Linked DNA regions of Roseimicrobium gellanilyticum. The protein of the gene in region 2 interacts with the protein of the main gene of each other region in a pairwise test. Links are inferred from orthologs where the notes say so. Each region holds a gene or a part of one and is shown on either strand. Other genes may lie near its edges.

Region 1 (7,640 bases), on a different replicon or contig from region 2:
TCGTGAACAAGAACCTCGGACCCTTCTTCGATGCATGGGGCATCCCGGTAAGCTCCAGTGCGAAGGCGGAGGTTTCAAAATTCGAAGCGTGGATGCCAAAAGAGATGTGAACAGGATTCGGTGGTGTCATAGTGACGCGGTCAAATATTCATGCCGCTCGACACCACCAGACTTGCCGCCTTCTATCGCGACGCATTGCTGCGCGATTGCATGCCCTTCTGGTTTCCCCGCTGTGTCGATACGCAGCATGGGGGCTTCCTGCACTGTGTGGATGCGGACGGCTCGGTGCTCGACACGGACAAGTCCGTGTGGGCACAGGGGCGCATGAGCTGGATGTTGCTCACGCTTTTCAACACCCTCGAGTCACGACTGGAATGGCTGGCGTGGGGTGAGAGTGGATTGCGCTTCCTGGAGCATCATGGCGTGGACAGGAGTGATCCGCTCGGGCGGATGTATTTCCACGTCACCCGTGAGGGCCAGCCAATCCGGAAACGCCGCTATGCCTATAGCGAGAGTTTCACGGCCATTGCTTATGCCGCTCATGCGCGTGCAACAGGTCATGCTGTATCTGCGGAGCGGGCTCGAGCGTTGTTTGATCTCTTCGTGAAGTGGAATTTCACCCCCGGCCTCATGCCGCCAAAGTACACGGGCACGCGACCGATGATCGGCATGGGGCCGCGCATGATCACGCTGGTCACTGCGCAAGAGCTTGCCACCAATCTGGGAGATGATGCCATGCTGCGCAGCTGGCGGGATCGCTGCATTGAGGAGATTGAGAAGCTCTTCGTCCGGCCTGAATTGCAGTGCGTGATGGAGAACGTCGCGCCAGATGGCAGTCTCGTCGACCATTTCGACGGGCGTCTCCTGAATCCCGGGCATGCCATGGAGGCCGCGTGGTTTATCATGCAGGAGGGGGCATTGCGCAGGGAGTCACGCTTCGTGGAGCTGGGCTGCAAGATGCTGGACTGGATGTGGGCTCGTGGCTGGGATGCTGAGCACGGTGGCATCTTCTACTATCGCGACGCCGCCGGGAAGCCGGTGCAGGAGTACTGGCACGACATGAAGTTCTGGTGGCCACATGATGAGGCGCTCATCGCCACCCTTATGGCCTGGAGACTGACCGGCGAGCCACGTTATGCAGAGTGGCATGAGCGCGTGCGTCTCTGGAGCTTCGAGCACTTCGCCGACGCGCAACACGGTGAGTGGTTTGGTTACCTCAATCGCGATGGTTCACGCTCTACCACGACCAAGGGGAACCTCTGGAAGAGCTTCTTCCACCATCCCCGCGCCCTCTGGATGTGCCATGGCATGCTGGCGGCAGAGGCGCCGCCAGCGTAGTCAAATAAGCGCGCCTACTTGGTCGCCACCATGAACCCGCGATCCGCCGCGGTGTCCTGATAGGCGCCCGGCTTGAATCCCGCCTCACGGCACAGGTCCGCATACTCCTGCGTGGAATAGCATTTCCCCTGAGTGGAGTGCATCAGCAGCGAGGAATACTCCGCCACGGGAAGGGGACCGGTCTTGTCCGCATTGATGAAGGCATCGTGGATGATGAGCAATCCACCTGCGGGCAGCGCCTTGTACGAGATGGCGAGAAGCTCTTTCACCTCGGCGATGCCCCAATCGTGCAGCACATTGGAGAAGAGGTGTACGTCGCAATCGGCCGGCAGCGGATCCTTGAACATGTTGCCTGTGGCCACGGACACACGGTCGTGAAAGCCACGTTCATCGATGCAACGCTGCGCAATGCGATCCACCGGTGCCTGGTCCAGCACGGTTGCTTGCAGGTGCGGATGATGCGCGCAGAAGGAGCATGCGTAAATGCCGCTGCCGCCACCAATATCCAGCAGTCTCTTGCGTCCGGTGAGGTCCACCTTCTTCGCCATCGCCTGCGCGAGGTAGATACCGCGGCAGTCCATGGCGGCGGTGAAGCTGCGGGAGAACTCATCCGTCTCCATGGCTTTGTGCCAGTCCAGCGCTGCCTTGTCTCCACCCCAGTTCGCGGGTTTGTCGGTTTTCAGCACCTGCAGGTAGTCCTTTACAATCGGCCGGTCCTTTAGGGAGGCGTAGTAGGGCTTCAGATTCCACGGCGAGGCGCTTGTGAGATGCTCCACCGCTGTAGGTGTGGCGTGGTAGGTTCCATCACGGTTTTCCACGAAGCCATTCGCCGCGCAGAGCGTGAGCAGCACATCCAGCGGGCGCTCGGTGAATCCGAAGTGCGCAGCGATGCCATCCTTTGTGGAAGGATTCGCGTGCAGCCACGTGAAGAAGTCCAGATGCACCACCGCGGCGGTGATGAAGTCAGCGGCATACAGCCCATCGCGATAGCGGTAGGCGCGGATGGGATCCGTGGAGGGAACGGCAGTGAGGTCTAGCGGCATGTCGCGCATGGAAGCGCGAAGTCGCCCGGAGGAAAGCGGGAAGTGCAGGCCTGCCGCTATTCTGCCGCCCGTGCCTCGCAAATCATGAGCTGCCAGGAGACCTGGCCACGCCAGGAGTGGCGCTGCACCTTGATGGCCACATCCCAGGGTGGGGGGGGAGCGTCCTTTACAGGTGCGTTGAACCACATGGCGGGACGCATCTCCTTGCCCTGGCGCAGCATGAGCTTCCAGTGCTTCTCCTTCAGCACCTGGCCGGGAAGGTTTGGCTCCACGCGGCGGCACAGGAAGACCGGCTCTGGATTGCCCATGCCAAAGGGCTCCATACGCGCGTAGCCATCGAAGAAGGCCGGTGCGAGATCCGCGAGCCGGATCTCCGCATCCAGATGCAATCGCGGGGCCAGCTCATCCGAGCGGATCTGCGAGCGCACTCCTTCAATCATCGCAGCGCGGAAGGCGACGAGGTTGCTCTCGTTGAGAGAGACACCCACCGCCATGGGGTGGCCGCCACCTTTGTCCAGCAGATGACGGCAGCCGTCCAGCGCAGCCACGAGCGAGATGCCTGGCACGCTGCGTCCGCTGCCCTTGCCCGTACCGTGATCGTCAAAGGCCAGCATCAGCACAGGGCGATGATATTCACGCATGAGCCGTGAAGCGACAATGCCCACCACACCCGGATGCCATCCTCGGGAGCCGAGCACGATGCATTCGCCCTCGGCGAGCTCCGGCTCGGAGGCGAGCATGGCTTGAGCCTCGCGTTGGACGGTGTTCTCCACCTCCTGCCGTTCGCGATTGTGCAGGTCCAGCAGGTTGGCGAACTCATTGGCTTCCTTGGGATCCGTGCAGAGGAGAAGATCCAGTGCCGTCTGCGCGGTGTCCAGCCTTCCAGCCGCATTGAGGCGCGGGCCGAGACGGAAGCCAATGTGATGGGCCTGGACGAAACCATCCAGCCCGGTGATGTCCTTCAGCGCCTTCAATCCCACGCAACGGGTTGCACCAAGCACATCCAAGCCCTTGCGCACGAGTGCACGATTCTCCTCCTTCAGCGGTACCAGATCCGCCACCGTGCCCATGGCGACGAGGTCCAGGTGGTGCTTGAGATCAAAGTGGTCCAGGCGACGGGTCTTCAGCAGCGCATGCGCCAGTTTGAAGACGAGCCCCACAGTGCACAGATACGTGAAAGGGCCGCTCTCGCCCCGCAGCTTGGGATTCACCAGCGCGGCACACTCCGGCAGCCGGGGGGTGGGCTCATGGTGATCCACAATGATGCAGTCCACACCGTGCGCCTTCAGCCAATCTGCCTCTGCGATTGAGCCCGTGCCGCAATCAAGCGCGATGAGCAGGGTTGGCTTCCCATGCCGCTCGAAGCATCGCGCGATGCCATCAAGACTGAGGCCATAACCCTCCTCCATGCGCAGGGGAAGGAAGGCACGGGGATCCAGTCCATATGCCCGCAGCGTGTGGGTGAGCAGGGTGATGGAAGTCACGCCATCGACATCGTAGTCACCGTAGAGCACCACGCTTTCCTTCTTGTCGACAGCCTGGAAGATGCGCTCCACCGCCGTACTCATGTTCGGCAGCACGAAAGGATCTCCGAGATCGGAAAGACGTGGATTCAGGAAGGTCCGTGCGACGGCTTCGGCTTCATGACCGCGTAGTGCCAGCAAATGCAGCAGCAGCGGATTCAGCTCCCTTCCCAGCGGCCCTTGGGCTAGCGCCTGCACAGCGGCGGCATCTGGACATTGCAAGGACCAAAGGGGGGCAGGGACGGAAGACATCTAAGGGGACGTGGCAGCGTGAAACTCGATTTGCACGGATGCTAGCGGACCCATGGACGTCGTCCATGGGTTTTGTTTCAGATTGGGCGTTTCAGGCCATGCTTGGAGAAAATCTGATCCTTTTCGTTGCTCATTTTCGCATGTGGGGGTGAAATGGAGTCTCCAATGCCCACCCAGCCGCCAGATGAGGCCGGGCGTCTTCTTGTCGCTGCCCTGGATCATGCGCCGGAAGATCGTGAGGCGTTTCTTGTCTCGGCCTGCGGAGGAAATGCAGCGTTGCATGCCGAGGTTCGGGCTCTGCTGGAGGCTCATGCATCCATGCCAGCCGAGTTCATGGAAGAATCCGTGAATGAGGGTGACGGCTCGGGCCAACTCGATGCCACCATCCAGATCATTCCCGGCCCCCGAGCCCGACCCCACGAGTTACCCGCTCCAGAGAAGCCTGGTGAACGCATTGGGCGCTACAAGCTATTGCAGGAGATAGGCGAGGGCGGCTTCGGCACGGTGTGGATGGCGGAGCAGGTGGAGCCGGTGACCCGGCGCGTCGCGCTGAAGATCATCAAGCTGGGCATGGATACAAAGGAGGTCATCGCGCGCTTCGAGGCGGAGCGCCAGGCGCTGGCCATGATGGACCACCCGAACATCGCCAAGGTGCTCGACGCGGGTGCGACGGATCGAGGTCGTCCCTTCTTTGTCATGGAACTGGTGAAGGGGCTGCCCATCACGCAGTACTGTGATGAGGCCGGACTGGGCACGCGCGAGCGGCTGGTCCTGTTTCGCGACGTATGCGCCGCGATCAATCACGCGCACCAGAAGGGCATCATCCACCGTGACATCAAGCCCTCCAACGTGATGATCACTCTGTATGCTGACAAGCCGGTGGTGAAGGTCATCGACTTCGGCATCGCCAAGGCCACGCAGGCCAAGCTCACGGACAAGACCCTCTTCACCCGCTTCGAGCAGTTCATTGGCACGCCCGTGTACATGAGCCCCGAGCAGGCCAGCCTCAGCGCCGTGGATATCGATACACGCAGTGACATCTACGCCCTGGGCATCCTGCTTTACGAGCTGCTCGTGGGCAAACCTCCCTTCGACAGCAAGTCCCTGCTCTCCGCCGGCTATGAGGAAATGCGGCGCATCATCCGCGAGGTCGAGCCGGTGAAGCCCTCCTCACGCCTCAGCACCTTGCTCGGCGAGGAGCGCACGCTCACGGCGAAGGCACGCCACGTCGAGCCAGCGAAGCTGGATCGGCTGGTGGAGCCCGACCTCGACTGGATCGTGATGAAGGCCATCGACAAGGATCGCACGCGCCGCTACGAGACCGCGAACAGCCTCGCCCAGGACATCGCCCATTTTCTGGCCGATGAACCGGTTAGCGCCACACCACCCACCATGGGCTACCAGTTCCGCAAGTTCGCGCGGCGGAACAGAGCCGCGCTGCATGTCGCCGCCGCCATCGCCACCGTGCTGGTGGCCGCCACGGTGATGAGCACCTGGCAGGCGGTGCGGGCGAATCGAGCTCTGAACGAACTGCGCGATTCAGCCCCGGCCTTCGCGGAGCAGGCACGCGCGCTGGTGGCGCAGGAGAAGTTCGGCGAAGCCATCGAGAAGCTCGATTACGCCATCAAACTGCGGCCGGATGTGGCGGAGTATCTCCTGGCGAAGGCAGACCTGCTCCAGTGCCAGCTCAAGCTTGAAGAGGCTGCCACCGTGTATCGTGAAGCCCTGAGCCTGCAGCCTGACCTCATGCGCGCGGAGTCCTCCGCAAATCTGTGTGACGAGTTGCTCGCCGCAACGTCCAGCGGCGGCGGCAAACTCAGCCGGGAGAACCTGGCAAAGCTGCATCTCGCCATGCAGCAGCAGCAGCGGCCCGCGGCGGAGATCATGCCCGTGGCCAGAATGCTCGGCGATGAAAAAAAGCTGCTCGTCGACTACTGGCTCGCACGACTCAAGGACCTGCCCGTCTCCGCGGAAAAGCCGCTCAAGGATCGTCTCACCGTGCGCGAGGATGGACGCCTCGCGCTGGATCTCAGCGATACCAAGGTGCTCGACCTGTCTCCCCTCGCCACGGCGCCACTCGCGACACTCGATCTGTCCAAATGCAGAGATCTGACTGACCTCTCGCCCTTGCGCGATCTTCAACTGATTGAGCTGAACGTCGCCGAAACCCGCGTGGCGGACCTCACCCCACTGAGCGAGATACGTACGCTGGAGAAGCTGAATCTCTCCGGCAGCAAGGTCACCAGCCTCGCCGCGCTCAGCTCCCTGCGGCTGAGAAGTCTCATCGTTCGTGACTGTCCGATCCGCGACTTGAACCCGCTTCGGAAGATGCCGCTGGAAGTGCTGGATCTCGACCGTACGCGAGTGTCCGACCTGTCGCCGCTCGTCGGGCTGCCGATCAAGAGTATCTATTTGTCGTTTACTCCGGTGTTGGATTTCTCGCCTCTGGCCGGGCTTCCGCTGGAGAAGTGCGTCCTGCAGCACAACCGCGTCACTGACCTGGCGGTGTTTCGTGGCAAGCCGCTCAAGGAACTCACGCTCTGGGGATGCGTGAACGCGCGCAACTACAAGGTGCTCTCAGAAATCCAGACGCTGGAGCTTCTCCTGCTTCCCTCCGAGTTTCGCGAGTTGCCGGATGACGATCTCGCGGCCATCGGCTCTCTGCGCCTGCTTCCCAACCTGCGCCAGCTTGGAGCCACGGTCATGAACCGGATGGGCATCGCGGCCACCGGAGCGAAGGATATCTTCTGGCAGGATTGGGACCGTGAGCAGGCATTGGTTACGGCACTGCGCAGGAAGGGAATCAAGTTCACGCTTACCAAGCTGCCCACCGGTTCCTACAGGCTGGAAATGACCAGGCAGCCGATCACGGATCTCTCGATTCTCAAGGGCGCGCCCATCAGCGAACTCTCCGTGGAGAGCGAGTCGCTCGTGGATCTGGCGCCGTTGAGCGGGATGTCTCTTGCGCATCTCAAGCTGACCTGCCCGAAAGTCACCAACTTTTCTCCGCTCAAGGGGCTGCCGCTCCGCGAGCTCTATGTAGACGGCTGCCATAGCAAAGCGGACGTGGCCGTGCTCGCGGAGATGCCCACACTGGAAAGACTGACCGTGCCGATCGAGGCTGGGAATATCGAGGCACTGCGCAAGCTGACCAGGTTGCAGCTGATGGCCTTCAATCTCTCCCGCACGGATCTGCCTGCTTCCAGCGCAGACGAGTTCTGGAAGATGTATGACCTTTCGCTCAGGCTGCGCGCTGCGGGTGGCGCGATCCGGCGCATGAAGGCGCTGGACGACGGCACCTGGGATCTCGACATCGGCAACTCGAAATTGAAGGATGTCACGGCTCTCGCAGGGGCGCCGGTCAGTGCCCTGCGCATCGATGCCACGCAAGTCAAGGACCTCACCCCGCTGCGCGGCCTGCCTCTCAGGAGGCTGGAGATCGGCCATCTCGATATTCCCGATCTCAGCCCACTCCAGGGCATGG
Region 2 (7,936 bases):
CACTTTGACGAAGAATTCCTTGGCGATGCCGCCGATGATCTCCGGGCGTGGTCCCACATCGGTGTGGGAGAGGCCGCCGGTGGTCAGGCCGCCGAGGTGTTTCGTCGTCTCAAGCAGGAGTACGGATTTGCCTTCGCGTGCTGCGGCAATGGAACAGGCAATGCCTCCCGGTGTGCCGCCGTAGACAACGAGGTCATAGGTCTTCTCCGGAGCAGCGTGTGAGATGGCGCTCATCATCAGGCAGCCAAGGACGAGGAGAAACAGGAAGGCGGGCTTCATCAGGGTGGGAAAGGCGTACACCCTGCAAGTGCCAATCACGATGGATTGGACAAGGAAAGTAGTCCGCCGAGCCTCGGCGGCTCAGGCGATGCGTGGTTAGGCATATCCCAAGCTGGTGCGTGGTGCCTATTGAGCTTCGTGTGCAGCCGTTTTTTTTCGGCTGCGGAGAGAGAGGAATGCGCTGGCTAGTATCACGGTGACCGCCGAGGCTCGGCGGACTACTTTCTACTACCACCTCCAGCGCCCACCCAGACGGTAGGTGTTGTAGTCGTCGCCGAAGTCCACACCGCCGCCGACATCCAGCCAGTCGAGCAGGGCATAATAGCCGCTCACCTCAATCACGTACTCGTTGAAATTCTCCGTATCAGAGAAGAGGACGCTCGCTGTCAGTTCGAAGTTCTCGGTCACGGCAAAGCGGACCCCGGGACGTAGGAAGAGCGAAATGTCATCTTCGTAGATGTAGTCCAGATCGCCACCGGTCCAGTCGTAGCGGAAGCCGACTTCGCCATAGATGTGGAAACGTTCTGTCACGGGGAGGAAGACGCCACCACCCACGGTTGCGGTGGTGAGGGAGAGGTCCTGCGCATTCGGTCCCTCTGCGAGGATGCGGTCGAGGCCAAAGTGGAGGAAGCCGATCTTCATCAACGCCACCCGCAGGTTCACGCCGAAGCCGCTGTCGCCGTCCAGCTTGTCATCGCCGCGGAAGTCATTGTAGGCATAGTGGCCTTCAAGGTGGCCCCAGCTCAGGAGTTCAGCATAGCGTCCGCCACCCCCGGAGCTGATTGCGCCGGAGCCATAGCTCTGCTTGGTGTAGTCACCACCACCGCCGCCGCCATAGCTGTAGTTCGGCTGACTGGGGGAAGACTGGTATTCCTGATACTGCTGCGGGGCAGGCGCCGCGTTGTACGGATCGTAGGGGTACTGGGCTTGGTAGTTCTGCGCGACGCCGGATGCGACGCTGCAAGCAAGCGCTGCCACAGGAAGGAGGAAACGTATCATGGCCTACCAGCTTAAGGTTTCTTGAAAATAAGGGGTTCCTTAAGATTTCCCAGAAAATGCGAAAATGGCAAGTTTTTCCTTCAGGAAATGGAGGGGATGGTGGCTGCTGTAGCTCAACGTAGCTCGCGAGTCCCTTCGCGAGGAGAGTCGGTCGGTGGGCTGGCCACGCCAAAGCCGCACCAAAGGGCGATGCCGGGCAATCGGCCTTGATGTTCGGAACATGATGAACCGAAACTTCCTTGGAGGGTCTTTTGCCCTGCACTGAGATCTCGCGAAGGGGCTCGCGAGCTACGTTGAGCTGCCTTGGCTCAGCCCGGCGGCCAGCCAAGTTCACGCCCGGCCAGCAGGTGCACGTGCATATGCGGCACGGTCTCGCCAGCGTCCTTGCCATGATTGATGGCGAGACGGAATCCCTTGTCCGTGGAGTTCACGCCAAGTTGGGTGGCAATTTTCCCCGCTGCCAGCAGCAGCGCGCCGAGCGTCGCCTGGTCGTCCGCCACAGCATCACCGACACGGGGGATGACCTTCTTCGGCACAATCAAGACATGCACCGGTGCCTTCGGATTGATGTCGCGGAAGGATACGCAGAAGTCATCTTCATAAATGATGTCGGCGGGAATCTCGCGGGCGATGATCTTTTCGAAGAGGGTCATGGCGGAAATGGGAAGGGAATGTGCGATTGGACTTTCGGTGACACCCAAAGTCAAGGAACAAGGGGCGTGCATCCTTGACGCTGAAAGTCCCGAAGTGCTACAACCGGACATGCGTCTGAGGAATCGATGGTCGGTATGGCTGGTGTGTGGAGCGTCGCTTCTGGCAGTCCTTTGCTGGCTCGCCTTCGCGCCTTCCTCCACGGCGCCCAAAAGTGGCATGGTGAAGGTGATCGGCGCGGTGGCAAAACAGGGTGAGTATCCCTGGCAGCAAGGCCTGACCGCAAAGCAATTGGTCACCGACGCTGGTGGGCTGACGCCATTCGGGTTCTGGAAAGTTCAGGTGTACGACGTCAATCCTGCCTGGCACGTGAAACTGGGACGTCGCACCAAGGGATTGCTGGTGACTGTTGTGAACTGGGTCGATGACAGTCTGGACTCGATGTGGGAAACCTGTCACCTGCCCGGGGAGTCCCCTGACCTGCGCATGAAGAAGACGCCACCGTCTGCGAAAGCGACGGTGAACCTTCGCGTGCCTGCTGAAGACATCACCCTCTCTCCGGGTGATGTCGTGCTGGTGCCTGAGAGGATCGTGACTTTTTGAGTGACAGAGGGAAGTGGTGACAACTCAGCCCTCTTCCGCATCTGCAGCCGGACCTGCAGCCTTCTTCTTCCCGAACTTCTCCCTCGCGGTCGCCGTCTTCTTGGCGGCCTTCGGCTTGGGTTCGCGTGGGGGGAACTCCCAGCTCAGCAGGCGCTTGCCGCCCACGTTGCACACGAGGATGGCACTGAAGGGGCGTCCCTTCTTGGAGATCATGCCTTCGATGAGCCCGGTCTTGCCTTCGGTGAAGAACTTCCTCGCGTTCTCTTCGGTGATGGCCTTCTTGCAGAGCTCACGCGGCAGGCGAGCGTTGCACTTCTTCTGGTCAGTCATCGCGATCTTGCACGCGTAGGCGTTGGGCAGGACGTGGATGTCTGACTTGCGTCCGGCTTTGGCGCACACCGGGCAGGGGCAGAGCACGGGGGCTTCATCCCAATCCAGTTCATCGCTCTGGCCTTTCTCGAAGACGAAGTTGACCTTCTTGTCCTCCTTGATCTCGATGCCGGCGCGGAATTCCTTGCCCAGGCGGCTGCGGAATCCATCCATCGGCTCGAGGAAACGTTTCTCGATAAGCGTGCGCACCTGGTCCTCGGTGAGCTCCTTGCCCGCCACGTTCTTGAAGACGCGCAGCTTGCAGTTGTCACCCTTGCACAGGTAGTAGTCCGTCGTTTGCTTGAAGGCCTTGCTGCCGCAGAAGGGGCACGTGGCGTGGAAGTCCGGGAAGGCCTTTTCCTTCATGGTCTTCACGTACGCCTTGCTCTTGTCCACGATGTCTGCCGCGAGCGTGCGGATGTCCTTCATGAAGCTCACGCGATCGAGACGGCGATGCTCCATCTCACGCAGCTTGTACTCCCACTGGCCGGTGAGTTCCGGAGAGGAGAGCGTCTCCGCGCCAATCTCATTGAGCTGGTCCACCAGTTCGAGCCCCTTCGTGGTGACGATGAGGTCGCGCTGCTGGCGCTCGATGTACTTGTCGTGGATGAGACCTTCGATGATGGCCGCGCGCGTGGCGGGTGTGCCGAGGCCGCGCTCGCTCATGGCTTCGGCGAGCTCTTCGTCCTCCACCAGCTTGCCTGCGCCTTCCATGGTGGAGAGCAGGGTCGCTTCGTTGTAGCGGGGTGGGGGCTTGGTGACTTCCTGGCGGGTCTCGATGTCCTGCACCTTGGCCTTCTCATTCGGAGCGACCGGCACGAGGACCTTGCCACCGCCTTCGCCGTCCTGCTCGTCCGCGGCCTTTTTGCCGTAGACTTCCAGCCAGCCGGGCACGCGCATGATCTTGCCGTCCGTCTTGAAGGCATCATCCCCGATGCGGGAGATGCGCGTCGTCACGTCGAACTCGGCGGCCGGGAAGAACACCGCGAGGAAGCGGCGCAGCACCATATCATAGAGCTTCTGCTCGGCCTCATCCAGGCTCTTGGGCGGCATCTGCCCGGTGGGGATGATGGCAAAGTGGTCGCTCACCTTGCTGCTGTCGAAGATACGGCGGTTCGGGCGCACCCAGTCGTTGTCCAGGATGCGGTCGCAGAAGGGACGCAGCTCTGTGGGGAAGGCGCCGGACTTCGCACTCGTAAGCTGGGAGAAGCTCTTGATGGTGCCCTTCACGGTGCCGATGTAGTCATTCGGCAGGAAGCGGGAGTCCGTACGGGGATAGGTGAGTGCCTTGTGGCGCTCATAGAGGGACTGCGCGAGCTGCAGGGTGCGGCGGGCGCTGAAGCCAAAGCGGTTGCTGGCCTCGCGTTGTAGGCTGGTGAGGTCGTAGAGAAGGGGAGCAATCTGGCGCGTGGGCTTCGTGGTTTCCTCCACGATGGCCTCTTTGCCCGTGCAGCGGGCCACGATGGCCTCGGCCACCTCCTTGTCCCAGATGCGCTCGGCCTTGCTGTGCTCGTCCGTCTCGTCCTTCTTCCAGGCTTCATCCAGCCAGCGGCCGGCGTATTCTCCGGCCTTCACGCCGAAGAGAGCATGCACTTCCCAGTAGGTGCGCGGAACGAAGTTCGCGATCTCCCGCTCACGCTTCGCCATGATGGTGAGAGTAGGGGTCTGCACCCGGCCCACGGGGGTGAGGCGGAAGCCGCCGTGGCGGGAATTCAGCGCCGTGAGCGCGCGCGTACTATTAATACCCACGATCCAGTCGCTCTCGCTGCGGCACTTCGCGGCGGCGGCCAGGGGCTGCATGTCCTCGTCTGACCGCATCTGCTGGAAGGCCTCCAGGATGGCGTTGTTGGTCATGGACTGCATCCACATGCGCTGGATGGGCTTGTGGGTGCCGGTGGCCTCGATGATGTTGCGGAAAATCAGCTCGCCCTCACGCCCGGCGTCGCAGGCGTTGATGATTTCACCGACATCCTTGCGCTTGATGAGGCGGGAGACCACCCGGTAGCGGTCGGCGGTCTTGTCGATGGGCTTGAGCTCGAACTTTTCGGGAAGGATGGGCAGGGTGGTGAAGCCCCAGCCGATCTTCTTGCCATCCTTCATGGGCATTTCCTGCTCCAGCAGGTGACCCACGGCGGAGGTGATGACATGGGTCTCGTTCTCGAAATAGTCGTTCTCCTTGTGGAACGTGGTCATGCCGGGAGCCTTGGCGAGCGCGCGGGCAAGATCGGCCGCTACGCTGGGCTTTTCGGCGATGATGAGGGCTTTGGACATAAAAAGCACAAAGGCATACGAGTCAGCCGGATGTCAAGACACAATGGATACTCCGGGGCAATCTGCCCGATCATGTTTCACTCCGGCGTGACGTGTAAAAAAGGTGTACGGCGCTGATGCAGAACGGGACGCAAAAGGTTGCATCCTTCCGAAACCTTCTTCAGACCAGTTTCTTCCCTTTGGTCTCTGGAGCGAACCACACCAGAACCATGCCCACAATATAGACGGAGCAGAGAATGGTGTAGGCGTTCACCGCCCCGCCAAACCCTTTCTCCAAATTGGCGAATTGCAATCCGCCGACGGCGGCGATGATGCGGCCGACATTGAAGCAGAAGCCCTGCCCGGTGGCCCGCACGGCGGTGGGGAAGAGCTCCGGCAGATAGAGGGGGAAGAAGCCGTAGAAGGAGGCCGTAAGTCCCCCCATGAGGAACGCGCTGATGAAGAACCAGGTGCCAATCTCCGTGTTCGTTTGGAAGAACGTGATGGAGGAGGCCATGGCGAGGATGCAGCAGAGCAGGTAGGTGAGGCGGCGGTTCAGAATGTCCGCCAGCACCGGGGTGAGCAGGGTGATGACGCACGCGCCGAAGGCCGTGGCGAGCTGGGTGTAGGCCTTCACTTCTACGGGACTCGTGCCATGCAGGTTCAAGGAACCGGACCACTTCGGGGCATGTTGAGCTGCACCCCAAGTGCCCAGCAGGGCGATTCCCGCCAAGGTCGCGCCAATGAGCAGATTCTTCCGGATGGTAATGCGGGTGTCGTGAGTCATGGTACCCGCCGAGGCGGCGCGGTGGAGATAGCGGCGGACGGGTAGCAGGAAGCCCCAGATGACCATGCCGAATCCAGTGATCGTCACAATCGTGGCCCAAGTGGCATCGAAGCCCATGGGAGACCACGCATAGATCATAAAGAGAGCCACCGTGGCGCCGAACAGCACACCGAGGAGATCAGGAGTGCTCCAGAAGGAGGTGGAGCCGGCCTTCTTCTCCTCCTCCCACTTGTCCGACTCGGGGACGAAGATTCGGATGAGGAAGATGAGGATGGCGGGAAAGGCGCCGGAGATCATGAGGAAGCGCCAGGCACCATGGTCGAAGAGGTACTTGTTGAGGTCGTCCGAAGCGCCCAATGCGGTGGACCAGCCCGTGATGGTGCCGATGAAGGCGCTCATGCCAAGGCTGAGCAGGGCGACGAGCAGGTAGCCGATGTTCGCTGCCGCACCGATGGCCCCCGCGACCCACGCGCGGCTGCCCTTCGTCCATAGTTCATTCACCAGCGCCACGCCGAGGGCCCACTCACCGCCCATGCCGAGGGAGGCCACGAAACGCAGCAGCGCGATCTGCCACGCTTCCGTGGCGAAACCGCAGAGGCCCGTGAAGATGGCGTACGTGAAAATGCTGAACGTCATGGCGCGCACGCGACCGATGCGGTCGCCGAGCCAGCCGAAGAAGACACCACCCGTGGCCGCACCCACCAGGAAGGTGGCGATGATTACTGTAAACCAGCTGCTCACCGTCTTTGCCATGTCCTCGGGAGCCACTGTGTTCACCAGCAGATCTTTGAGCGCGTCAGGCCCAATCAGCGGGAACAGGCCCATTTCAAATCCGTCGAACATCCAGCCGAGGAAGGCGGCCAGAAGAGCCATGTTGCGGGAGCGGTGTGATGACATGCGGGAGTGTGTGGGGGAGCGGGAGTCGGGAGGGTGATGCCGGGGAATTGAAGGGAAAGGTAAACAGCGTGGGAAGAAAATCCTTGCGCCAAGTCACAAAAAAGCCGCCGCAGGTGACTACCTGCGGCGGCTGTACGAATTTTGCTCAGTCTGGAATAAATCCAGCGTGGTGATCAATCCACGAGCATGGCCGCCATGGTCATGGTGGAGGCGCGCTTGGCAGCGGGTGCCGGAGCGGCTTCTTCCTGCTCGTGAGCTTCCAGCAACTCGATGTGGAGCTGGGCCAGTTCACGCACCTGTTCGGCGGTGAAGGTTCCATTCCAGTTCTCGTAGCGGAGCACCGTGCCGGGATCGCGATCGCCGTCCCACACACGCACCAGATAACGGGCGGGCTGGTAGCATTCGCGTTCGCGGAAGAGCGGTCCGTGGCCACCGGTGAAATAGGTGGTCAGGGATTCGCGGTCATGAATCCGCTGGGTGGCGGGCAGCAGTTCACTGAGGATTCCGAAGATGCAGCCGCGTCCGCGGCCGTCCGAGTAGCTTCCGCGCACGAGACGCTGCACGTTGTCCCGAAGATGGCGCACACAGGCCGGATCGAACTTGGAGAAACAGTACAGAGCATCCCCGATGATTTGCGGATGCAGGTTACGAAGCGAGGGTTTGGCCTCACTGAGATGAGGTAGGGAGGTATTCATGGCAGTGGTAAGGTTGGGGGTTGGGCACAGCCTGTGGTTTTCGTGAGGCGCCCGTGTGCATGCACATGGGACCTCACCCGTTCATATTGACAATCGCGCCGCGAAGGGGCTCAGGTCTTTTTATAGAAAATTTTTTCCCGGGGTGTGAAAATCCCTTGCCGCTCAAGGCCGTTTGTGGTGAACGGGCTGTGCTAAATACCACTGTGAACGGGTCCTTGCCGGGCCGGTCAGGCAGGCAGGGCATCACAGATAACCTTTGTATCGGTGAACTGCCGGAACCGAGCGGCCTTCCCATCCTGCAGGTCAAAGATGTGCACGGTCGCGGCCCGGAACGACTTGCCTGACACCCGGTGCGCGCCCCGATAGGTGCCAACGACGATCACGCTGGTGCCTGCATCGAGGTATT

Evidence for each region. Proteins that work in one complex are often made in the same cells at the same time.
Region 1: the proteins of DES53_RS05975 (region 2) and recJ interact in binary tests that used the Escherichia coli proteins (3 or more experiments, as listed by UniProt). The link is inferred for Roseimicrobium gellanilyticum from one-to-one orthologs.

The regions. Positions count from the first base shown.
Region 1 is NZ_QNRR01000010.1:153,880-161,519, forward strand. The notes cover bases 1,798-4,667. They hold recJ (single-stranded-DNA-specific exonuclease RecJ), read right to left. Parts: upstream 4,157-4,667; coding sequence 2,438-4,156; downstream 1,798-2,437. Other genes in these bases: DES53_RS24025 (methyltransferase), read right to left, coding at 1,798-2,390; DES53_RS24040 (serine/threonine-protein kinase), read left to right, coding at 4,322-4,667. Outside these bases: DES53_RS24015 (M60 family metallopeptidase), read left to right, coding at 1-110; DES53_RS24020 (AGE family epimerase/isomerase), read left to right, coding at 151-1,338; more of DES53_RS24025, read right to left, coding at 1,353-1,797; more of DES53_RS24040, read left to right, coding at 4,668-7,640. UniProt on the Escherichia coli protein: Single-stranded-DNA-specific exonuclease.
Region 2 is NZ_QNRR01000002.1:163,881-171,816, forward strand. The notes cover bases 2,357-5,522. They hold DES53_RS05975 (DNA topoisomerase III), read right to left. Parts: upstream 5,173-5,522; coding sequence 2,557-5,172; downstream 2,357-2,556. Other genes in these bases: DES53_RS05970 (polysaccharide biosynthesis/export family protein), read left to right, coding at 2,357-2,532; DES53_RS05980 (MFS transporter), read right to left, coding at 5,333-5,522. Outside these bases: DES53_RS05955 (FAD-dependent oxidoreductase), read right to left, coding at 1-279; DES53_RS05960 (hypothetical protein), read right to left, coding at 508-1,278; DES53_RS05965 (HIT domain-containing protein), read right to left, coding at 1,587-1,931; more of DES53_RS05970, read left to right, coding at 2,041-2,356; more of DES53_RS05980, read right to left, coding at 5,523-6,835; DES53_RS05985 (hypothetical protein), read right to left, coding at 7,009-7,530; DES53_RS05990 (nuclear transport factor 2 family protein), read right to left, coding at 7,758-7,936.